4 regions of the Phyllobacterium sp. CCNWLW109 genome follow, and region 1 is predicted to be linked to each of the others. Evidence: riboswitches for the same ligand, from Rfam matches in the RefSeq annotation. Region 1 holds a riboswitch; each other region holds the start of a gene.
The links. A riboswitch is a leader RNA that binds a small molecule or an ion and turns the genes downstream of it on or off. The one in region 1 is predicted to bind cobalamin.
Positions count from the first base shown of each region.

Region 1 (2,198 bases):
TCATTGGTTTCGAGCCAGACATGCGTGAGTTCCTCAATGGTGTAATCGACGCCTTCCACCGCGTCCTTGTGCACCAGCCACTTGGTCGTGACCTGGGTTTCGGTCGGGCTAAGCGGGAGAACGCGGAAAGAAAGGGCATGATCCCCCAGAATGTGATTCCACGTCGTCGGATAATGATAGAGCAATAGCGAACCGATCTGCCGTGCATTCACATCATCGCTAAGCTGACGTGCCACAGCACGTTTGCCCGACATGGTATAGCTCTCGGCTTCGTGAAGCAGCGGCACGCGTGTCGCGCGGTACTGGCCATTTTCATCGATACGGAACACGCTCGGCAGACCTGCGGCTTCGCATTTGTCCCAATGCGCCACGATTTCCGGATCATCCTTTGAGCCTTGTATGCCAGTCACGCTTGGTGCTTCAGGAAACGTCTTACAGAGTTCCGGATGATTGGCGGCGCAATGATAGCATTCGCGGTTGTTTTCCCACACCAGCTTCCAATTACCCTTCTCCACGATCGAGCTTTGAAAGGCGACTTTGGTTTCGCTGAGGCGATGCGGTGCAAGATAAGGATCGATCATGGCACGCGTAGCGGCAAAATCCGGCGCAATCGGCGCAAGGCAGATGAAGATATAGCCGCCAACGCTTTCGCAATGCACCGTCTTCAGGCTGTGCTGGCTGGCATCGAAGTCGTCGCCCATCTGGCGCGCGAACAATAGACGGCCATCCAGTTCATAAGTCCACTGATGATAGGGGCAAACAAGCTTCGCCGAGGTGCCCCGTTCAGAAGCACAAACGCGCGACCCGCGATGGCGGCATGAATTATGAAACGCGCGTATTTTCTTCTCGCGGTCCCGGACGATAACGACCGGATAATCGCCAATCTGCACGGTAAAATAATTGCCCGGTCGCGCCACTTCGCAATCATGACCGATAAACAGCCAGTCGCGGTAGAAGATATTTTCCATATCCAACCGGAAATACTCCGGATCATTGTAGAAAGCCTGCTCAAGGCCATAGCCAGGTTTCCGGTGTTTCAGGTTCCGGAGTAGTTCACTATGTGCGTCCATGTCGTGTCCTCGCCATCTCATTTGCGAAAGAACTGACTGGTGGTGACGGAGAAGACCGTCCGTATGGCTGCCCATACAAAACAATGCTCCTTGATCGCCCACCGCGATCAGTCGGTGTTATCGCTTGCGGCTGGTTTCCGGGCTCTGGAGTTGCTCTTGCGAGCCTCACGGCGCCTTCCCGGAACCATGCTCCAGTGGCTATTTTGCCGCGTTTCACTCCACTACCGTTGCGGGGGCAGCGCCGGAATCAAACCGGCTTCCCAATTCTCCACCTTCCCTAGAAAGCGGCACCTCAAGTAGCCTGATAAAAGCATCCGGATGATAAAAAGAATAGGTGCGGAAACGACATCGCATTTACACAAGACGACACGACCGAAAAAACAGAAAATGCCGCCACTCCGGCACGTCAGAATGGCGGCACAATACCCTTTCCATGTCAGCAATGAATATCACCAGAGACGGCGATGGTTCATTTACCGGGCGGAAAGGCTTTAAAGACCGTGATGCAAATACTGCTTGATCGATTCCGGTTTCATCTCAATTGAAAAGCCCGGCAGCGAGGGTGGCATATAGGCCGCATCCTGAATGTTGCAGGGATCAACAAAATGCTCGTGCAGATGATCGACATACTCGATAACCCTGCCCTCTTTCGTCCCTGAAACGGCGATATAATCAATCATTGACAGATGCTGGACATATTCACACAGACCAACACCGCCCGCATGCGGCCAGACTGGTAGCTCATACTTTGCGGCGATAAGCAGCACCGCCAGCACTTCGTTCAGTCCACCCATGCGGCAACTATCGATCTGCACGACATCGATAGCGCCTTCGGCGATGAACTGTTTGAACATGATGCGGTTCTGACACATCTCACCAGTCGCGACTTTCACCGGATGGATAGCCTGCCGAATTTTGCGATGGCCCGCAACGTCGTCGGGGCTCGTTGGCTCTTCAATGAAGAACGGCTTGACGAAGGCAAGCTTGTTCACCCAATCAATGGCTTCATTCACTTCCCAGACCTGATTGGCATCGATCATGAGAATGCGGTCAGGGCCGATCACTTCGCGCGCGATGGTAAGACGTCGGATATCATCTTCGAGATCGCGGCCGACTTTCATCTTAATG
Region 1 is NZ_JBBCBK010000004.1:113,857-116,054, reverse strand. It holds gene V9K92_RS15995 (aromatic ring-hydroxylating oxygenase subunit alpha) at 1-1,070, opposite strand, end outside; cobalamin riboswitch at 1,182-1,380, opposite strand; gene V9K92_RS15990 (L-fuconate dehydratase) at 1,562-2,198, opposite strand, start outside.

Region 2 (2,198 bases), 430 kb from region 1:
TTCTTTCGCCTGAAGATCGGGATATGATTTCCGGTTATCTGATCAACAAGTTTCGTGGCGACATTTCGCTTTTCGATGACGGTTTGAAATCTATCACACAATTTACGGGCTGGCCGTCCTTCGGGGTTGTCCCTTGGTTGAAAGATGCCTCCCGTCTTCCGGCGGAAGACTCGGTTGTATTGGAACGGCTGGTCAAAGGTGATGGGCGGGCGTTGAAAATTGCCGTTCCAGTGCTTGATCGCATTGCCAATTTTGATGATTTCGATCCGCTGATAGCTGAACCGCAAGTCGAGGTCGTCATGATCAAAAGTGGCGAGCGAATCCCTGCAGATGCAGGTTTGGTCATTATTCCGGGCTCCAAATCCACCATTGGTGACCTTCAACGGTTCCGTGAAAATGGCTGGGACCACGATCTTGATCAGCACAGGCGCAGAGGTGGTCATATTATCGGCATTTGTGGCGGCTTCCAGATGCTGGGTAAAACAGTATCTGACCCCCAAGGGATTGAAGGAAATATCAGGGAAATTAGAGGTCTTGGTTATCTCGATATTGATACAGTTATGGAGCCGGAGAAGACCGTGCGCAATGTCCAAGCCCATTCATTGCAGTTTGACATACCGTTGAAGGGCTATGAGATTCACCTTGGTCGAACGACTGGCCCCGATTGCATCCGGCCAGCCGTGAATATTGATGGCATAGCGGATGGTGCAATATCCGCTGACGGCAAAGTATTCGGTACCTATATGCACGGGCTTTTCAACGCGGACGCATTCCGGGCAGCACTTTTAAAGTCCATGGGAATATCTGCTGGCGCTCTCGATTATCACGCTGGTGTAGATGCGGCGCTCGATTCCATTGCAGCGCAATTGGAGTCAGTTCTGGATATCGAGGCATTGTTTGCGCTTAAACGTGTCTGACGGCGTAGGCAGCGATCAAGGTGTCGCAGATTCGTTTGACTTTTAGAGCGCTTGGTGAATAACGTTCAGCAGATGATTGGTTCCCGCATTGGCCAAAGGCCAGGGATCAAAAGGGAATGCGACGGTCGTACCCATTAGGGCGATCCCACCGCAGCCGACCCCGCGACTGTAGAGCGGTTAGGATATATGCCATGCTGAACGCGAAAGCGGACGGCAGTCACTGGGAAACCGGGAAGGCGGCATTTATCTTGCGACCCGCGAGCCAGGAGACCTGCCAATCACAGGGTAATAGTGCCCAAAACCGAGGGGGATTTTCCCTTCTGGCCCTGCACGGAGGTTGTTATGGCTACTGTTCGTACTTCTAATACGATTTCTCTCCCACTCGCATCGCGTCTGACGACGGCTGTTGCGTCATTGCTTCTCGGCGTGTTTATTATTTATGGCGTCGGTCTTTCACATTCTGAAACGCTGCATGACACAGCACACGACACCCGCCATTCATATGGATTTCCTTGCCATTGAGTCTTTGATAGCTGAAATGCTGATTCAGCTATCGACCCTTAAGCATTGAAATAATGATGGTTTGTTTGGTCCGGGGCCTTTGCAGGTGCCCGGCGTCTCGCTTTTGGAATTGGGGAGTGGACTCCATGTTGGTCAAATATTTGCTGGCTACAATCATAGCCGGTCTGTTTGCCGGAATAATTCTAACACCGGCCATGTATGTAAAAAATGTACCGCTCATATTGCATGCGGAAGAGTATGAAAGTGCGGGTGGCGGAGGTCATTCCCATGATACGCCTGCCTCTGCGAGCGAATCTGCACCTGCGGCGGTTACTCCGCACGAACATGCGGAAGACGCGGGTCCCGAACTGCCATTTGGACGTCTCGGTAATACGTTGTTGATCAATCTGGTGGCTGGAGCAGGCTTTGCGTTGATCACTGGTGCTGCGGCGCTTTTCCTCGGTCGTCGCATTACCCTTCAGAACGGAATCTATTGGGGGCTTGCAGGATTTTTCATCTTCAATTTTGCACCGGCGTTCAGCCTTGCCCCTGAATTGCCTGCTATGCCTGCAGCCGATCTAGCCATGCGGCAGACCTGGTGGCTGATAACTGTCATTCTGACGGCGGGCGGCGTCTATCTGATCGTACTGCGTGAGCAGATTTGGGCTAAGCTTCTTGGTGTTATATTGATTGTCGCTCCCCATATTTATGGCGCACCGGAAGCAGAAGATCTGACATCAGCGGTGCCTCCGACACTTGCCTCAGAGTTTGCCGTCTCAG
Region 2 is NZ_JBBCBK010000004.1:544,593-546,790, forward strand. It holds gene V9K92_RS18085 (cobyric acid synthase) at 1-917, shown strand, start outside; cobalamin riboswitch at 978-1,210, shown strand; gene V9K92_RS18090 (CbtB domain-containing protein) at 1,260-1,439, shown strand; gene V9K92_RS18095 (CbtA family protein) at 1,565-2,198, shown strand, end outside.
Region 2: it holds a riboswitch for cobalamin, as region 1 does, so the genes downstream of both, V9K92_RS18090 (CbtB domain-containing protein) here and V9K92_RS15995 (aromatic ring-hydroxylating oxygenase subunit alpha) in region 1, are expected to answer to the same signal.

Region 3 (2,198 bases), 250 kb from region 1:
ATTTGGCCAAGATGCTTCAGTCCGGTGGCAATGTTCTGCTCCTCGACGAACCGACAAACGATCTAGACACGGAAACCTTGGCAGCACTTGAAGATGCCTTGGAAAAATATGCAGGTTGCGCTGTGATCATCAGCCATGATCGCATGTTCCTTGACCGTCTCGCGACGCATATCCTGGCTTTCGAAGGCGATAGCCATGTCGAATGGTTTGAAGGCAATTTCGAAGATTATGAAAACGACAAGATTCGTCGTCTCGGTCCCGATAGCGTCAATCCAAAGCGCCCAAGCTACAAGCCTCTGACACGCTAAATATAGATGGGGAACCGCAAGGTTCCCCGTTGTCTTTGCTGGTGTAATCGCCAGATAATTTGCCGCTTTTCTAAAGCAGGGAACTCTTTGGAGCAAATGATGACTGACCTGTTCGGTAATCGTGACGAAATAGTCCCTTCGCGTAAGGTCAGTGGTCGTGTGATCGGGCTATTTGAGGCACTCGACAGAGATTTTGTCACTTCTCCAACAGATTCACTGGAACTGACTTTTGACGGTATTGTCGGTGACTTTCACGCGGGTCAGACGCGTCGCTCTGGTGGACGTGAGCCTTGGTATCCGCGTGGCACCGAGATGCGCAACGAACGCCACCTTTCCATTCTGAGTGCCGACGAGCTTGACGAGATCGCAGCAGGCATGAGCTTGCCTCAGCTGAAAGCTGAATGGATCGGTGGAAACATGGTGATTTCCGGTATTCCATCCCTTTCGATGCTACCACCCAGATCGCTGATGTTTTTTGAAGGTGGCGTGACGTTGAAAGTCGATGGACAGAATGCGCCCTGCAAGATTGCTGGTCGTTCTATTGCTTCGCATGCGGGTACTCCTGACGAAACCACCACTGCATTGGATTTTGTACGCGTGTCCAAGCACTCGCGGGGTATCGTCGCTTGGGTTGAAAAGCCCGGGATCATACGCGCCGGTGAAAAAGTTGATATTCGTATTCCCGAACAGTGGATTTACAGGGTCTAAGGCTTGCGCCAAGTGCCTTTTCATGGCGAATAGAAAACAGGTCCGGTGCCAGCAATTTAGACGATTGCGGAGAATCGGGAAGCCGGTGAAAATCCGGCACGTGCCCAGCGCTGTAAGGGGAATGACCGTGCATTATGCCACGGTGGCCGAGAGGCCACAGGAAGGCGCACGGTTCAGCTGAACCCAAGTCAGAAGACCGGCCGGACCCCATAGCCCAAGCTGCGCGGACGGCGGCGAGGGCCTCAAGCGTTGTTAGGAGCAAACAATGCACGAAGCTTTTGATAGTCCGGTTCCAGCGGGTGATTTTACTGACGATGAGCGTGCGGCCGTTTATAAGGCGATTTATACCCGGCGAGACGTCCGCGATCAGTTTTTGTCAAAACCGATCGCCTATGATGTTTTGATGCGATTGCTCGATGCGGCGCACCATGCTCCATCTGTAGGCTTCATGCAGCCTTGGAACTTCATCACAATTCGCGATATGGCCCGCAAGAGGCAAGTGCACCGCGCTTTCGCCAAAGCCAACGAGGAAGCCAAGGCCCTGTTTCAAGATGAACGCCGGGCGCTGTATGCCTCTCTCAAATTGGAAGGCATCCTTAAAGCGCCGGTCAATTTATGCATCACCTGCGACCGGACACGCGGTGGAACGGTCGTGCTCGGTCGCACCCACAACCGCCAGATGGATGTCTATAGCACCGTTTGTGCAGTCCAAAATTTGTGGCTTGCTGCCCGTGCTGAAGGTATCGGCGTTGGCTGGGTGAGCATCTATCACGACAATGACATGCGCCAAATATTAGGCATTCCGGATCACGTTGAGATTGTTGCCTATCTATGCCTGGGCTATGTCGACGAGCTTTTTGATGCACCGGAGCTGGAAAAAAAGGGCTGGCGCAAAAGAATCCAATTACAGGACCTTATTTTTGAAGAAGGCTGGGGCCAGCTCAGCTCGGATCTTCCTCATCCGGATCCAGAAGACGTGTCGCCCGCCATTCCGTCAGTTTGCGATTAATCGCATCAAGCACGAAGAAACGAGCGGACTCTTTGTCATAGCCTTCGTCGCGCAGCGCATCATAGTCTGTATGTTGATGCCGCACATGGGCAATAGCGGCCAACCATACGGCAATCGGCGGCGGCAAGGTCTTCATATGGGGCGCACCTGCGGCCGCGCGTATTGGTTCCGAA
Region 3 is NZ_JBBCBK010000004.1:364,022-366,219, forward strand. It holds gene ettA (energy-dependent translational throttle protein EttA) at 1-308, shown strand, start outside; gene V9K92_RS17225 (MOSC domain-containing protein) at 408-1,016, shown strand; cobalamin riboswitch at 1,043-1,235, shown strand; gene bluB (5,6-dimethylbenzimidazole synthase) at 1,282-2,025, shown strand; gene V9K92_RS17235 (DUF2293 domain-containing protein) at 1,958-2,198, opposite strand, start outside.
Region 3: it holds a riboswitch for cobalamin, as region 1 does, so the genes downstream of both, bluB (5,6-dimethylbenzimidazole synthase) here and V9K92_RS15995 (aromatic ring-hydroxylating oxygenase subunit alpha) in region 1, are expected to answer to the same signal.

Region 4 (2,198 bases), on a different contig from region 1:
GCTGGTGTAATATTTGAATGCGCCAAGAAATGTTGGAAACCTGAATTTCTTGGCATAGGCATGGTCAAACAGATCGCGCATGAAATTGAAGGAATATTGATCAAGCACCGCGCGCTCATAATAGCCTTCGGTTACCAGGTAATCGAGCTTCTCGCGCAAATTGTGAAAGAACACCGTATTCTGGTTCACATGCTGCAGAAAATACTGCTTCGCCGCCATACGATCCTGATCGAACTGGATGTTGCCCTCCTCATCATAAAGGTTCAGCATCGCGTTCAGCGCGTGGTAATCCAGCACTGGTTCGTTGGCTGTCACTGGTCGTTCGAGCGTGAGCGTGTCCAAAATCGTTCCAATCCATGTTTGACGTTTACGACATCCTGCTCCGTGCCGATCAGCTCGAACCTGTAAAGGTAAGGCACCTGGCATTTGGCAGAGATGATGTCGCCCGCAATCCCGAAGGTCGCGCCGAAGTTACTGTTACCCGCGGCAATCACGCCGCGGAGATTTAAACGGTTTTCCGCCTGGTTGAGGAAGCGGATCACCTGTTTTGGAACGGCACCCTTGCCGCCATCGCCGCTATATGTTGGCACGATCAAAATATAGGGTGCGTTGATCTTCAGCTCCTCACGAGAGCCGATCGGTATCCGTTGTGAGGTGAAGCCCAGCTTGGAAACAAAACGGTGGGTATTCTCCGACCTGCTCGAAAAATAGACGATCCCACTCATGACACCCATCCCTCTCAGGCAAGGGTGCTGATCATATCCGGGCGGAAACCGGCCCAGTGTTTTTCGCCGGCGACAACCACAGGTACCTGGCGGTAGCCGAGGCTCTGAACCAGTTCGAGAGCATCCTGATCGTTGGAAATATCAATAACGTCATACTCCATACCCTGCCGGTCAAGAGCTCGGGTCGTGGCGGTGCACTGGACACAGGCCGGCTTGCTGTAAACGACAATATTCATGACTTCCTCATTTGATTTTGGTCGTGAGAACATGGTCTGGCAGCTCTGATTGCTGCCAGCTAGTTTGGTTTAAAACTGTATGACTTACTCAAGTGCCGCCCGATTTACGGCGGGTCGCCCACAATCAATGCGCTGGATAGGTTTCTCATGCACTTCACCCTGTAGCTCGCTCGTGGAGGGGCAGGGAAGCGTTTTACACGGAAAATCCCCGTGCATTGGCGCGACCGCTCCGGCACCCCGCCGGTGGACTCATCAGATCAAGGCAGGTCTCCTGGCTCGCAGATCAACGCACTTATTCTTGCCTTCCCGGGGCCTAGAGCCCCAGTGACAGTATCGAACACGTGCTAGCCGCTTACAGTTGCGGGGGCAGCTCCGGCATCACAGTACCTTATTGGCACCACTCACCGTATTCCCGTCTTAGCTTCCCACTCTCGCGAATCGGAAGAACCTTGAACACTATATATAGTAGTGGATGTTAAAAATCCGTCAACAGCTAGATCAAACCAAAATTGAAACTATGCACAGCTGCCAATCAATTTGGCGCTGCGCACGAAAATGGAATGAGTGAGGAAGGGACTACACGTCCTGATTGTCGGTCTGACGATTCAAGCTGAGGGCTATAAGCGTGCACACAGCACCGGAGAGCAGATAGCCGCCCGCAGCTATCAGGCCGAAATGGCTGGATAGCAGCAGCGCGACCAGCGGTGCGAAACCCGCCCCGAACAACCATGCCATATCGCTGGTCAATGCCGAGCCGGTATAGCGGAACTTCTTTGAGAAGCGCGAGGCCACTGAGCCGGATGACTGGCCGAAGGACAGACCAAGCAAAATAAATCCGAGGATCATGAAGATCAGTTCGCCGATGTCGCCGCCATCAAGCAATTGAGGAGCAAATCCACTGAACACGGCAATGGCTATGGCGGTGCCGCCCAGCAGATTCCGGCGTCCGACGCGGTCGGCAATCGTGCCCGACGCAAACACGGTAATGACGCCCACAGCCGCTCCGAATGCTTCAATCAAAAGAAAGCGGGCCGGGCCCTGATCCGTAAACAGGAAGACCCAAGACAGTGGAAATACCGTTACCATATGAAAGAGCGCAAAACTCGCAAGCGGTGCAAAAGCACCAATGACCACGTGGCGACCTTCATGCTGTAATGTGTTGGCCACCGTCGTTGGCTGCAGTTCTCTGCTTTCATATAATTTTGCATATTGCGGCGTAACAACCATTCGCAACCGT
Region 4 is NZ_JBBCBK010000001.1:974,314-976,511, reverse strand. It holds gene nrdE (class 1b ribonucleoside-diphosphate reductase subunit alpha) at 1-342, opposite strand, end outside; gene nrdI (class Ib ribonucleoside-diphosphate reductase assembly flavoprotein NrdI) at 312-725, opposite strand; gene nrdH (glutaredoxin-like protein NrdH) at 740-961, opposite strand; cobalamin riboswitch at 1,206-1,428, opposite strand; gene V9K92_RS04780 (MFS transporter) at 1,538-2,198, opposite strand, start outside.
Region 4: it holds a riboswitch for cobalamin, as region 1 does, so the genes downstream of both, nrdH (glutaredoxin-like protein NrdH) here and V9K92_RS15995 (aromatic ring-hydroxylating oxygenase subunit alpha) in region 1, are expected to answer to the same signal.